2 regions of the Ensifer sp. 1H6 genome follow, and region 2 is predicted to be linked to the other one. Evidence: riboswitches for the same ligand, from Rfam matches in the RefSeq annotation. Region 2 holds a riboswitch; the other holds the start of a gene.
The links. Region 2 has a riboswitch for S-adenosylmethionine ahead of BKP54_RS19980 (O-succinylhomoserine sulfhydrylase). Riboswitches for the same ligand answer to the same signal wherever they lie in the genome.
Positions count from the first base shown of each region.

Region 1 (7,228 bases), on a different contig from region 2:
GTCAAGCTCACCGGCGTCGCCGCTCCCCTCCCCGTCGTCAACGTCGACACGGACATGATCATTCCGAAGGATTACCTGAAGACGATCAAGCGCACCGGCCTCGGCACCGGACTTTTCGCCGAAGCGCGCTACAACGAGGACGGCTCGGTCAACCCGGATTTCGTGCTCAACAAGCCCGCCTACCAGAACGCCAAGATCCTGGTCGCCGGCGACAACTTCGGCTGCGGCTCCTCGCGCGAGCACGCACCGTGGGCGCTTCTCGACTTCGGCATCCGCTGCGTGATCTCGACCTCGTTCGCCGACATCTTCTACAACAACTGTTTCAAGAACGGCATCCTGCCGATCGTCGTCAGCCCGGAGAACCTGGACAAGCTGATGGACGACGCCTCGCGCGGCTCCAACGCCATCCTCTCGGTCGACCTGGAATCCCAGGAAATTACTGGTCCGGACGGCGGCACGGTCAAGTTCGAGGTCGATGCCTTCAAGCGCCACTGCCTGCTGAACGGCCTCGACGACATCGGCCTGACGCTGGAGAAGGCAACGGCCATCGACAGCTTCGAAAAGTCGACCACCGCCTCGCGCCCCTGGGCGTGAGCGACGGGATGACGCGCAAGCTCATCTCTTCCGGTTCGCCCTTCGAGAAGACGGCAGGCTATTCGCGTGCCGTCGCCAAGGGCGACTGGTGTTTCGTCTCCGGCACCACCGGCTACGACTACGCCACCATGACCATGCCGGAAACGGTGGAAGAGCAGGCGCACAATTGCCTGAAGACGATCGAGGGCGCGCTGAAAGAGGCGGGCTTCTCGCTCTTAGACGTGGTGCGCAATCACTACTACGTCACCGATGCCAGTTTCGCCGACCGGGTTTTTCCGATCTTCGGCGAGATGTTCGGCGAAATCCGCCCTGCCGCCACCATGATCGTCTGCGATCTCATCCGCCCGGAAATGCTGATCGAGATCGAGGTTACCGCCTTCCGCGGCTGACGTCTGACGGGTCGCAGCCAGCGGCAGTGACACCTGCACCGCTTATGCGCTACTGCAGAAGCATGACGACGGCCCTCGCCCGCAGGACCGTTTTCCGCATCACTATGACCGGAAGAAGCCCATGCAATTCGAAGGCACCGCCGACTATATCGCCGACAAGGACCTGATGATCGCCGTCAACGCCGCGATCCGGCTGGAACGGCCACTGCTCGTCAAGGGCGAGCCCGGCACCGGCAAGACCGAGCTTGCGCGGCAGGTTGCAGCTGCTCTGGGACTCGACCTGATCGAATGGAACGTCAAGTCGACGACCAAGGCGCAGCAGGGACTTTACGAATATGACGCCGTCTCGCGCCTGCGCGACAGCCAGCTCGGCGACGAGCGCGTCAACGACGTCAAGAACTACATCCGCAAGGGCAAGCTTTGGCAGGCCTTCGAGGCCGGGAAGCGTGTGGTGCTCTTGATCGACGAAATCGACAAGGCCGACATCGAGTTTCCGAACGACCTGCTGCAGGAACTCGACCGGATGGAGTTCCACGTCTACGAGACCAACGAGACGATCCACGCCCGCCAGCGGCCGATCGTCGTCATCACCTCCAACAACGAGAAGGAACTGCCGGACGCTTTTCTGCGCCGCTGCTTCTTCCACTATATCCGCTTTCCCGACGCAGACACGCTCGCCCGCATCGTCGAGGTGCACTATCCCGGCATCCGCAAGACGCTGCTTTCGGCAGCCCTTGCCGCCTTCTACGATATCCGCCAGGTGCCGGGGCTGAAGAAGAAGCCCTCGACCTCCGAAGCGCTCGACTGGATCCGCCTGCTCGTCGCCGACGAGATCGACCCGGCCGACCTGCGCGCCGATCCAAAGACCATGCTGCCGAAGCTGCACGGCGCGCTTCTCAAGAATGAGCAGGACGTCCACCTTTTCGAGCGCCTGGCCTTCATGGCACGCCGCGACGGATGAGACCGGACGCCAACAAGGTCCTGATCTACGCCACCTGGCGAGGGCATCTGCTCGTCTTCGACGAGCCGGACTTTCCCGATGTAGATCTGCAGGTCCCGGGCGGCACGATAGAACCGGGAGAAAGCCCTGAAGCGGCGGCCTTCCGCGAATTTGTCGAGGAGACCGGGCTGACGCCGCCGCCGGCATTATTGCCATTTAAAACGCAGGACTATCACTTCACGCAGAACGGCCGGAAAATCTGCCATCGCCGGCACTATTTCCATGGGCCGTTAGCCGGCGAACAAAAGGAACCCTGGCTGCACCGCGAAATGACGCCGGAGAGCGGTGGCCCGCCGATCCGCTTTCGCTTCTTCTGGCTCAGTCAGAGCGAGGCCGGCAAGCGGCTGGGATATGGCATGCAGAACGGTCTGGACTTGCTGCACCTAGCAACAGATGCCCCTCACCCTAACCCTCTCCCCGCAAGCGGGGCGGGGGAACGCGGCGACCGCAACCTCATCACCTGCTGTAAGCCTGAAAGGGAGCCGAACGGCCGCGGCAATGTCCCTTCTCCCCGCCTGCGGGGAGAAGGTGGCGGCAGCCGGTAGAGGGGCCAACCCACACGAATCGTTTTTCATTGACCCCCGCGGCCTTGCCGCGCTATCAAACAATCCGTGGTGATTTGGCCGGCCGGCTTGCAGCCACGTTAAACAAATCGCTAAAGGGCCGAGGAAACGTGGATTTTCCGAGGACCGGTCGCGATCAATCGCCGCCGGTTTTTTTGTATTGATCGAGTGGAAGCCCCATGCCCATCAAGATACCCGATACGCTGCCCGCATTCGAGACCCTCGCGACCGAGGGCGTGCGGGTGATGACCGAGACCGTGGCGATCCGTCAGGATATCCGCCCGCTCCAGATCGGGCTGCTGAACCTCATGCCGAACAAGGTCAAGACCGAGATCCAGATGGCGCGCCTCATCGGCGCCTCGCCGCTGCAGGTCGAGCTGTCGCTGATCCGCATCGGCGCGCACCGCGCGAAGAACACCTCCGAGGAACACCTGCTTGCCTTCTACGAGACCTGGGAGGAGGTGAAGGCCCGCAAGTTCGACGGCTTCATCATCACCGGCGCCCCGGTCGAAACGCTGGAATACGAGGACGTCACCTATTGGGACGAACTCAAGCGCATCCTCGACTGGACGACGACCAACGTGCATTCGACGCTGAACGTCTGCTGGGGCGCGATGGCGGCGATCTATCATTTCCATGGCGTGCCGAAATATCCGCTGAAGGAGAAGGCTTTCGGCGTCTACCGCCACCAGAACCTGCAGCCCTCCTCCGTCTATCTCAACGGCTTTTCCGACGATTTCGCCGTGCCGGTGTCGCGCTGGACCGAAGTGCGCCGCGCCGACATCGATGCGGTGCCCGACCTTGAGATCCTGATGGAATCGAAGGAGATGGGTGTGTGCCTCGTGCACGAGAAGAAGGGCAAGCGCCTCTACATGTTCAATCACGTAGAGTATGATTCCACTTCGCTATCGGACGAATATTTCCGGGATGTGGATGCGGGCGTACCGATCAAGATGCCGCATGACTACTTCCCGCACAATGATTCAACCCTGCCGCCGCAGAACCGCTGGCGCAGCCATGCGCATCTTTTCTTCGGCAACTGGATCAACGAGATGTACCAGACGACGCCCTACGAAATGGACCTGATCGGCAGGAACGAAAGCTAGGGCCGGAGCCGCGGATGTTCATCCCCTTCTTCCTCGAATTGAAGGCCGCGAAGATCCCGGTGACGCTCCGGGAATTCCTGTCCTTGATCGAGGGCATGGAGGCGGGCATTGCCACCTTCGATATCGAGGCGTTCTATTTTCTCGCACGCACGGCATTGGTGAAGGATGAGCGCCATATCGACCGCTTCGACGGCGTATTCCGGCATTGTTTTTCCGGCCTTGAGGCCATCAATCCGCCAGACGAGTTCGCGCAGGGTGAAATCCCCGAAGAGTGGTTGCGCAAGCTTGCCGAAAAATATCTGACCGAGGAAGAGAAGCGCCTGGTCGAAAGCCTTGGCGGCTTCGAGACCCTGATGGAGACCTTGCGCCAGCGGCTCAGCGAACAGGAAGGGCGCCACCAGGGCGGCGCCAAATGGATCGGCACCGCCGGCACCTCACCCTTCGGCGCCTATGGCTACAATCCCGAAGGTGTGCGCATCGGCCAGGACGGCTCGCGGCACCGGCGCGCGGTCAAGGTGTGGGACCGGCGCGAATTCAGGGATTACGACGACACGGTCGAACTCGGCACGCGCAACATCAAGGTGGCGCTCAAACGGCTCAGGCGCTGGGTGCGCCAGGGTGCTGCCGACGAACTCGACCTCTCCGGCACGATCCGCGCCACCGCCGAGCACGGCTATCTCGATGTCGTCACCCGGCCGGAACGGCGCAATGCTATCAAGCTCTTGATGTTCTTCGACGTCGGCGGTTCGATGGACGACCATATCCGCATCGTTGAGGAGCTGTTTTCGGCGGCACGCGGCGAATTCCGCCACATGGAGCACTTCTACTTCCACAATTGCGTCTACGAAGGCCTGTGGAAGGACAATCGCCGCCGGCGCGCCGACATCACCCGCACGGCGGAGCTGCTGCGCACCTTCGGCAGCGACTACCGCGCGATCTTCGTCGGCGACGCATCGATGAGCCCCTATGAGATCAGCCACCCCGGCGGTTCGGTCGAGCATTGGAACGACGAGGCCGGCGGGCTCTGGCTCTCGCGTATCGCCGCCCATTTTCCCCGGTCTATCTGGCTCAATCCGGTTGCCGAGCAGCATTGGGGCTACACTCAGTCGATCGGCATGATCAGGAGCCTCGTAGGCGGACGGATGTTTCCCTTGACGCTTGCCGGACTGCAGGACGCGACGAAACAACTATCACGCTGAATCTACCGCAGAAAATCTCGATTTCCGGTTGCCGATCCACCTGAAATGACGCAGGTTGCTTGTCGTGAGGACTGCATGTTTCCGTAAATCGTAGAGCATCCCGCTTTCAAGTGGAATCACTGAAAGCGGATAAGATGCTCTAGAATCAAAGTGCTAGAGCGTCCTTTGTGTGTTCATCTGAACGCACGGCGCTCTAGCCGATTTAAGGATACAACATGCAGCAGTTCTAGAGTGTACAGCGACCTTTGCGCGTCTGCTAAGACGCGCGGCGCTGTGGGGGAGCCAGGCGATGGACAAGCATGCGGATACGGAAATCTTCGGACACCTGCCATCGGGTGAGCCGGTTCATCGTGTCGTGCTCTCCGGTGGTGGCCTTACTGCCTATATCCTCACCTGGGGCAGCGTGATCCAGGATCTGCGGCTGGATGGCCATGAGCCGCCGCTGGTGCTCGGGTTCACCGATCTCGAAAGCTATCTCGACCATTCCCCCTATTTTGGCGCGACGCCCGGCCGCTGCGCCAACCGTATTGGCGACGGTCGCTTCACGCTCGACGGCAAAACCTACCAGCTCGAATGCAATGAAAAAGGTGTGACCCACCTGCATGGCGGCAGCGACAACATCGGCAAGCGCAACTGGACGATCGTCAGCCACACACCGGACAGCGTCACGTTGGCGATCACCGACCCGGACGGCCGCGCCGGCTATCCCGGCAGCTGCCAGATCCGCTGCACCTACCAGCTCAAAGCCGGCGGCGTGCTCAGTGTCGTCTACGAGACGGAGACCGATCGGCCGACACTCGCCAATGTCTGCCAGCACAGCTATTTCAATCTCGATGGCGGCACGGACGCGCTTGGCCACGACATCATGATCGCCGCCGACCATTATCTGCCGACCAACGAGTTCCAGGTCCCGACGGGCGAAATCCGCCCGGTCGAAGGCACCGCCTTCGATCTCAGGGAAATGACCTCGCTCAAGCGCCAGACCGAGGGCGAACGCATCGCCTACGACCACAATTTCTGCCTTTCGCCGGAGCGCATGGCAAAACACTCAGTCGCCTTTGCCCGCAGCCTCAATTCCGGCGTGACGATGGAAGTGCTGACGACCGAGGCTGGCGTCCAGCTCTATACCGGCTTCAAGCTCGACGTGCCGGTGCCCGGCCTCGAAGGACGCCGCTACGGCGCCTTTGCCGGTTTCTGCCTTGAAACCCAGGTGTGGCCGGACGCGGTCAATCACGAGGGCTTTCCGAACGCGGTTCTGCGCCCCGGCGAACTCCGCCGCCAGGAAACCGACTATGTCTTCATGAAGAGCTGACAGGCGAGCGCATCGGCGCTGACAGCAGAGACAAGACGGCTGCTGCGTTTCGCCCGGGGCGAATGCATTGGCCGAAGCCAAAAGCATTTACAAGTAAAATGGTTGGGAAAATTGGAGCGGGTGAGGCGATTCGAACGCCCGACCCCAACCTTGGCAAGGTTGTGCTCTACCCCTGAGCTACACCCGCTCATTACCTCGGTCCGGGGGTAGTCGGTGGACCGTGGGTGCCGCGCTGTCTTGCGGCGACGGGCGCTATATGGCCTAAGCGATTTTGGAATGCAACAGGGAAATGTCGAGAAAGCGAATATTTTTTGGAAGCCTCCCCGGGAAGCCCGCAAATGCCGCGTTTTCGCGCCGCGCCGCCGTCTCTGAGATTGCACGCCGCGGCCGTTCTCCCCTAAAGCAGACTGGAAAAAAACGGAGCGGCAGGAGAATCACCCTCATGAACGAAGCGCAGCCGAAGACCGCGGACGAACTTTTCCGCTTTCTCGACGACCTCGGCATCGAACACAGCACCAAAAAACACGAGCCGGTGTTCACCGTGGCCGAATCGGTGGCATTGCGCGACGAAATCCCCGGCGGTCACACCAAGAACCTGTTCGTGAAGGACAAGAAGGACAACTACTTCCTTTTGACCGTAGAGGAACACGCGACCGTGGATCTGAAGACGGTACACCAGGTCATCGGTGCTGCGAGCAAGGTTTCCTTCGGCAAGCCGGAGAAGCTGATGGAATATCTCGGCGTCATCCCGGGAGCGGTGACCGCACTCGGCGCCATCAACGACACCGGCGGCAACGTCAAGGTGATCATCGACGAGGAATTGATGAAGTTCGATGTGATCAACTGCCACCCGCTTTCCAACGACGCGACGACCTCGATCGGCTCGAACGACCTGTTGCGCTTCATGGAAGCGACGGGACATGAACCGCTTGTCTTGAAAGTGACAGCCTGACATACGATCTTTGGCGCGAATGCAGGAAGCCGGATCACGAGCCGGCGAGGAGAGAAGAATGACGGGCAACGACAATCCCTATGCAGGGTCCTTCGGCAACCAGATGACCGCTT
Region 1 is NZ_MOAI01000012.1:184,948-192,175, forward strand. Features, by position in the region: gene leuD (3-isopropylmalate dehydratase small subunit) at 1-594, shown strand, start outside; gene BKP54_RS16455 (RidA family protein) at 603-983, shown strand; gene BKP54_RS16460 (MoxR family ATPase) at 1,105-1,944, shown strand; gene BKP54_RS16465 (NUDIX domain-containing protein) at 1,941-2,528, shown strand; SAM riboswitch at 2,585-2,662, shown strand; gene metA (homoserine O-succinyltransferase) at 2,726-3,652, shown strand; gene BKP54_RS16475 (VWA domain-containing protein) at 3,667-4,851, shown strand; gene BKP54_RS16480 (aldose epimerase family protein) at 5,141-6,163, shown strand; tRNA gene BKP54_RS16485 (tRNA-Gly) at 6,276-6,350, opposite strand; gene BKP54_RS16490 (prolyl-tRNA synthetase associated domain-containing protein) at 6,606-7,115, shown strand; gene trxA (thioredoxin) at 7,174-7,228, shown strand, end outside.
Region 1: another riboswitch for S-adenosylmethionine. It lies ahead of metA (homoserine O-succinyltransferase); the one in region 2 lies ahead of BKP54_RS19980 (O-succinylhomoserine sulfhydrylase).

Region 2 (7,228 bases):
TCGTTACTCCTGCCCTTCCGTCGCAGTTGATTTGGAGCATGTCCGCGCAAAGTGTGCGGCGGTTTGGCGACATAAACTGCAGAGCGTTTCTGTCTCAGAGGAGCCGCTGAAACGCTCCTAGTAAATTCCGTTCGGGAAATAGCGCAGGTAGATCTCGTCGAGCCGCCCACTGCGCGAAAGCGCCAGCAAGGCGTGATCGATCGCCTGCGTCAGCGCCGGCTCGGCCTTGCGGTTCATGATCGTCAGGCCCTCGCCAAGAAAGCGTTGCGAGAAATAGGCGCCGTCGACAAGCGCGCAGCATCCGGCGGCAGCGCTGCCGGACACCCAGAAGGAAAGCTGCATGCCGTCGGAAAAGACGGCTGCGACCTCGCCCTTCTGCAGAGCGGCGAGCATGGCATCGCGATCGGGAAAGATCCTGGCTTCAAGCTTGGGGAAAAAGGCCCTGAACATCACCTCATGCGTGGTGCCGGAAACGACGCCCACCGCCTTGCCCTTCAGGCCCGACGGATCGGAGACGGCGCCGGCTGCCTTGGTGTTGACGGCGAAGCGCGCAGGAAGCCGTATGAACGGCCTGGAGAAGCCGAAGCGCTGACGCAGTTCCGGACTGACGGAGATGCCGGCGGCGACCGCCTCGCCCTGTCCCTCTTCCAGCGCCGGGAGCAGCTCGGCATAGGTGACCGCCTGGATCTGGCATTTGGCTTCGATATCGAGTTCGCGGCAGATCTCGCGCACCAGGTCGACATGGAAGCCCGAAAGCTTGCCCGATTGGTCGATGAAGTTGAACGGCGGGAAATCCACCGTGGTCAGGAACCGTAGGCGCGCAAGGCCGGTCAGATCCGGCTTGGCAATGCGCTCGCGCGCATCGAACAGATTGGGCAGATCCCTGGGCTGGGCGGCAAGCGAACCGGCCATCAGATACACGCACAGAGCCAGCAGTCGGTGGATTTTCATGGGCAATGGCCAGCGCGTCTCTTGGTGGTACCGCACGGCCAGCGCGGCCGCAGATGATTCATGGGTGATGACAAGATTAGCCGGATGGAACCGGGCTGGCTACTGGCTTCGGCGTCCGACGGTTCGGGCCGTCGCACGCAGGAGTGCCGGCTCAAAGCGCGATGGGCTGACATTGAAGAAAAAAGTGGAGCGGGTGATCGGGATCGAACCGACGACATCAAGCTTGGGAAGCTGGCGTTCTACCACTGAACTACACCCGCAGCGCTTCGGAAACTTCCTCAACCGCATGCATCTGTCAAGGACCGTTGCGCCGCGTTGCCGCGCAACGGCACTTTTTCTGTTACTCCGCGTGGAAATGCTTGGAGAGCTTGAGACCCTGAGCCTGATAGTTGGAGCCAAGACCGAGGCCGTAAAGTCCCTCCGGGCGTTCCAGCATATGTTCATAGACCAGCCGGCCGACGATCTGGCCATGCTCGAGGATGAAGGGAACCTCGTGGCTGCGGACTTCGAGCACCGCTCGGCTGCCGCTGCCGCCGGCAGAGGCATGGCCGAAGCCCGGATCGAAGAAGCCGGCATAATGCACGCGGAATTCACCGACCAATGGATCGAACGGCGTCATCTCGGCAGCGTAGAGCGGCGGAACATGCACAGCTTCGCGCGAAACGAGGATGTAGAATTCGTCGGGATCGAGGATCAGCTCGTCGCGGCCACGGCTATAGAGCGGCTCCCAGAAGTCGAACACGGCATGCTGCGCCTTCTTGTCGACATCGACGACCGCGGTGTGATGCTTGCCGCGGTAGCCGATCAGTCCGTCCGGGCCCGTACCCTTGAGATCGATCGAGAGCGCGATCCCGCCGCCGCTGACATTGGGCTTGTCGCTCGCAACCAGCATATCGCTTTCATGCAGCGCCAGCAGTTCCTGCTCGGAGAGCAGCGACTGGCCGGTGCGGAAGCGGATCTGCGACAGGCGCGAACCGCGCCGCACGACGATCGGGAAGGTGCGCGGGCTGATTTCGAGGTAAAGCGGTCCGCGATATCCAGCCGGGATCTTGTCGAACTCCTGGGCGCGATCGGTGATGACGCGGGTGAAGATGTCGAGGCGACCGGTCGAGCTCTTCGGATTTGCCGAAGCCGACATGGTCTCCGGCAGATCGAGGCTTTCCATCAGCGGCACGATATAAACGCAGCCGGTTTCCAGCACGGCGCCGTCGGAGAGATCGACGACATGCAGTTTCAGCCGGTCGAGCTTGTCGGCAACGAGATGCGCCGGCCCCGGCATGAAGCTCGCGCGCACGCGAAATGCCTTGGCGCCGAGGCGCAGGTCGAGGCTTGCCGGCTGGATCTGATCGGTATCCAGCGCCTTTTCGCTTTTCAAGCGTCCGGTCGCAAACAGCGCGGCGATCGCGCGGTCGGCCAAAATCCCAGTCTCGCGGCCCATTTCGATCCTCTTTTCAGTTGCGAGACAAAACCAAACTCCAGGAATTGACGCAAGCGCACCCAAGCAGTATTGGAGCTTTATCCCGTGGTGATTTGGCCGGTCGGCTTGCAGCCACGTTAAACAAGTAGCTAAAAAGGCCGGGTTTCAAACCGGCCCTTCACGCGGCCGGTTTTTTTGTTTTTGAAGGTGATCGTCACATGAGCAAAAACTGGCGCCCGGCAACCCAACTCGTCCACGGCGGAACGACCCGCTCCCAGCACGGCGAGACGTCCGAGGCGATCTTCCTCACCCAGGGCTTCGTCTACGAGACATCCGAGGCGGCGGAAGCACGCTTCAAGGGCGAGACCGAAGGCTTCATCTATGCCCGTTACGGCAGCCCTACCAACGACATGTTTGAAAAGCGCATGTGCATGCTGGAAGGCGCCGAAGACGCGCGCGCCACGGCATCAGGCATGGCTGCCGTCACTGCCGCCATTTTATGCCAGCTGAAGGCCGGCGACCACATCGTTGCCGCCCGCGCCCTCTTCGGCTCCTGCCGCTGGGTGGTCGAGACGCTGGCCCCGAAATACGGCATCGAATGCACGCTGGTCGACGGACGCGATCTCGCGAACTGGGAAAAGGCGATCCAGAAGAACACCAAGGTCTTCTTCCTGGAAAGCCCGACCAACCCGACGCTGGAAGTGATCGACATTTCAGGCGTTTCTCGGCTCGCCAACCAGATCGGCGCCAAGGTCGTGGTCGACAACGTCTTCGCCACGCCGCTGTTTCAGAAGCCGCTGGAACTCGGCGCGCATATCGTCGTCTATTCCGCCACCAAGCATATCGACGGCCAGGGCCGGTGCCTCGGTGGCGTGGTTCTGTCCGACAAGGACTGGATCAACGAGCATCTGCATGACTACTTCCGCCACACCGGCCCGGCGATGTCGCCGTTCAACGCCTGGACGTTGCTGAAGGGCATCGAGACGCTGCCGCTGCGCGTCAAGCAGCAGACCGAAAACGCCCGTCGCGTCGCCGACTTCCTCGCCGAGCAGCCGCAGATCGCCAAGGTGATCTACCCCGGCCGCGCGGACCATCCGCAGGCCGACATCATCGCCAAGCAGATGACCGGCGGTTCGACCCTTGTCGCCTTCGAACTCAAGGGCGGCAAGGATGCGGCCTTCGCACTGCAGAACGCACTGCAGATCGCCCGCATCTCCAACAATCTTGGCGATTCCAAAAGCCTGATCACCCATCCGGCGACGACGACGCACAAGAACCTGACGGACGAAGCTCGCGACGAGCTCGGCATTTCCGCCGGCACCGTTCGTTTCTCCGCCGGTATCGAGGACAGCGACGACATCGTCGAGGACTTCGCCCGCGCGCTGAAGACCGTCAAGGCCTGATACCCACGAACAAGACGGCCGCCCCGAGATCGGCGGCGGCCGCTACTCGACGTCGCGAAAACGCGTTCGCGCGAGCACAATGCGCGATAGCGCGGTGTAGAGGCAGACGACCGCAAACAGCGCCGCCAGCAGCGGAAACCACGTCGGGAACAGGCAGAAGGCCAGGAAGGCGGCGATCGTCTCCGTCGCCTCGGCAAGCCCGGTGGTGAAGTAGAGCGATTTTACCCCCCGCACATCCGTCGTCATCGCTCGCTTTTCGGCCATAATGGCATAGGCGAGAAAACTCGATCCGTTGACGTAGAACGAGAAGAGCAGCAGACCGCCGACAAGACCGTTGGCCTGCGGATCGGCGCCGATGAAGCCGAGCGGGATGGCACCGTAGAAGGCGAAGTCGAGCACGATGTCGAGGAAACCACCGAAATCGGTTTTGCGCGTGGCGCGTGCCACCGCACCATCAAGTCCATCGCAAAGCCGGCTAACGACGATAACAATGGCGGCGGCAAGGTAGTATTGTCCGGCAATGAGGACAGCGGCAACGAGGCCGAGCGCGAGCCGGTGATCGTGACCGCATTGGCACCGACACCCCCGCGGGCAAGTGCTGCACCGAGCCGATCCAGTATCGGATCCAGATGTTTTCTCACCGCGCCATCAAGCATCGGCCTCGCCTTTCCGCAGACTTGCCGCCGACGCATGCAATCCTGCCGTTATTCTTGACGAAACCATCTTGCTGTAGAATACCCTGAAAGACTTGAAACAAGGTGTTGCTCATGTATCGCGCGCTCACTCGCGACATAGAAGTTACGGTGGAGCCTTATTATCTGGAAGAGCAATCTGATCCGGATGACAGCCGCTATGTCTGGGGCTACCGCATCGTCATCGCCAACCATTCGGCCGAGTCGGTTCGGCTGATGACACGCTACTGGCATATTACCGACGAGAACGGCCAGGTGGACGAAGTCAGCGGGCCCGGTGTCATCGGAGAGCAACCGTTGCTGAACCCCGGCGATACCTACGAATATTCCTCCGGATGCCCGCTCGATACGCCGTCCGGCGTCATGTTCGGCCACTACAGCATGGAATCGGAAGGCGGAGAACACTTCAACGTGGCAATCCCCGCCTTCTCGCTTGATTCACCAGGGCTCGTTCGAACCCTGAATTGAGGCATCCTACTGCTGGCGGACCTCGCTTGCCTCGAAGCGATAGGTGGTCGAGCAGAACTCGCACGTCACCTTGATCAAGCCGTCCTCGATGGTGCTCTCGATATCGTCGGCGTGCAGTCCGGTGAGCACCGAGCGGATCTTTTCGCGCGAACAGCTGCAGCGATCATAGACCGCCTGCGGCTCGTAGACGCGAACGCCGCGCTCGTGGAACAGCCGATAGAGCAGACGTTCCGTGCCGACCATCGGGTCGGTCAGTTCGTCGGCATCGATCGTCTCGACCATGACCTTGGCTTCCGCCCAGAGATCGTCCTCGTCGAAGAGATCCTCGTTGTCGTCGCCGTCACCCCCCGAAAGATCCGGTTGGCGCATGCGCTCCGGCGCATCCGGCAGGAACTGCGCGACCATGCCGCCGGCGCGCCAGCGATGGCGCGGCTTGCCGTTCTCGTCGCGGTCGAGCAGTTCGGCAACGCCGAGGCGCACCTTGGTCGGGATCTGCTCCGACTGGCGGAAGTAGACGCCGGCAATCTCCTCGAGCGTGGCGCCATCGAGCGCAACGATGCCCTGATAGCGCTGGGTATGGGCACCCTGATCGATGGTGAAGGCGAGAACGCCCTTGCCCAGCAGCTCATGCGACTGGGTGCGTCCGTCCTTCAGAGCTTCCTCCAGCGCTTCCTCGTTGAAACGGGCATAGGCGCGCACCCGATCGGGCGTGGCAAAATCGGCGACGACAAGATCGACCGGGCCGTCGCTCTTCGTCTGGACGATAAGCTTGCCGTCGAACTTCAGCGACGTTCCGAGCAGCACGGTCAGCACCACGGTCTCGGCAACCAGCCGCGCGACCGGAAGCGGATAGTTGTGGCGCTCGAGGATCGCATCGAGCATCGGGCCGAGCTGAACGGCGCGGCCACGCACATCGAGGCCCTCCACCTGGAAGGGCACGACATGATCGTCACCGGCAAAGTCGAATTCGCCAAGTCCTGGTGCCATCTCAGTCATCTGCTGCTCCTTACGTCACTAAAGCGCGTCGCGATCGCCAGGATTCGCTGACTGCGCTTCAAGTTTTTGTTCTTGTGCATATCGTTATCGCAAAACCGCTGCGCACTTTTCCGCGACATGCTTGGGAGAGGGCCGCGCAGAGAACATAAACATCCTCCGGTGCAGCCTGCCCGTTATCCTATTCGATCCCGCCATAAACGGATTTGTCTAGCAGGCATGTGCCGTTTTGCCGGCCGATCATGCGCTGCCTGTCGTCAGGTAACGTCCGTTGTTTCCACCCCGGAACGTCCCGCATTCGGCCTAAATCGTGTCGCATGCGGGAAATTTCAATAGGCAGACGCGCCGATCAGACGAGCCCCATGCACCAGGCGATGATCGACTTCTGTGCGTGCAGCCTGTTTTCCGCCTCGTCGAATACCACCGACTGCGGCCCGTCGATGACCTCGTCGGTCACTTCCTCGCCGCGATGCGCCGGCAGGCAGTGCATGAACAGTGCGTCCGGCGAGGCGTGCCTCATCAGCGCGTCGTTGACCTGGAAGGGCTGGAAGACGTTGTGGCCGCGAGCGCGATGCTCCTGGTTCATGGAAATCCAGGTGTCGGTAACGACGCAATGCGCGCCGGCAACGGCCTGCTCGGCCTCATGGCAAAGCAGGATCTCGCCGCCATTGTTGCGCGCCCAGTTGAGGATCTTGTCGTGCGGCTCGGAACCGAGCGGCACCGCCATGTTCATGCGGTAGCCGAAACGGGCCGAGCCCTCGATCAGCGAGTGAAGCACGTTGTTTCCGTCGCCGGTCCAGGCGATGGTCTTGCCCTTCACCGGGCCGCGATGCTCCTCGAAGGTCATGATATCGGCCATGATCTGGCAGGGATGGGTGTCGTCGGTCAGGCCGTTGATGACGGGCACCGTGGCGTGCTCGGCAAGCTCGAGAAGACGGCGATGATCGGTGGTGCGGATCATGATCGCATCGACGTAGCGTGACAGCACCTTGGCAGTGTCGCCGATGGTCTCGGCGCGGCCGAGCTGCATTTCGGTGCCCGAGAGAAACAGGGTTTCGCCGCCGAGCTGGCGCATGCCGACGTCAAAGGAGACGCGCGTGCGGGTCGAAGGCTTTTCGAAGATCATCGCCAACATCTTGCCGGCGAGCGGCTTTTCGGCGGTTCCGGCCTTCGTCGCCGTCTTTCGCACGCGTGCGTCATCGATGATCGTGCGCAGATCGGCTGCCGTCATGGCCGAAAGATCGATGAAATGTCTTGTGCCTGCCATCGTAGTCAATTCCTGTCTCAGAATGGCCCGTGGAGCG
Region 2 is NZ_MOAI01000017.1:12,343-19,570, reverse strand. Features, by position in the region: gene BKP54_RS20000 (sterol desaturase family protein) at 1-30, shown strand, start outside; gene BKP54_RS19995 (transporter substrate-binding domain-containing protein) at 118-951, opposite strand; tRNA gene BKP54_RS19990 (tRNA-Gly) at 1,137-1,211, opposite strand; gene BKP54_RS19985 (2'-deoxycytidine 5'-triphosphate deaminase) at 1,292-2,389, opposite strand; SAM riboswitch at 2,464-2,542, shown strand; gene BKP54_RS19980 (O-succinylhomoserine sulfhydrylase) at 2,587-3,771, shown strand; partial or broken gene BKP54_RS19975 (CDP-alcohol phosphatidyltransferase family protein) at 3,814-4,427, opposite strand; gene apaG (Co2+/Mg2+ efflux protein ApaG) at 4,539-4,931, shown strand; gene BKP54_RS19965 (Hsp33 family molecular chaperone) at 4,938-5,927, opposite strand; gene argF (ornithine carbamoyltransferase) at 6,274-7,191, opposite strand.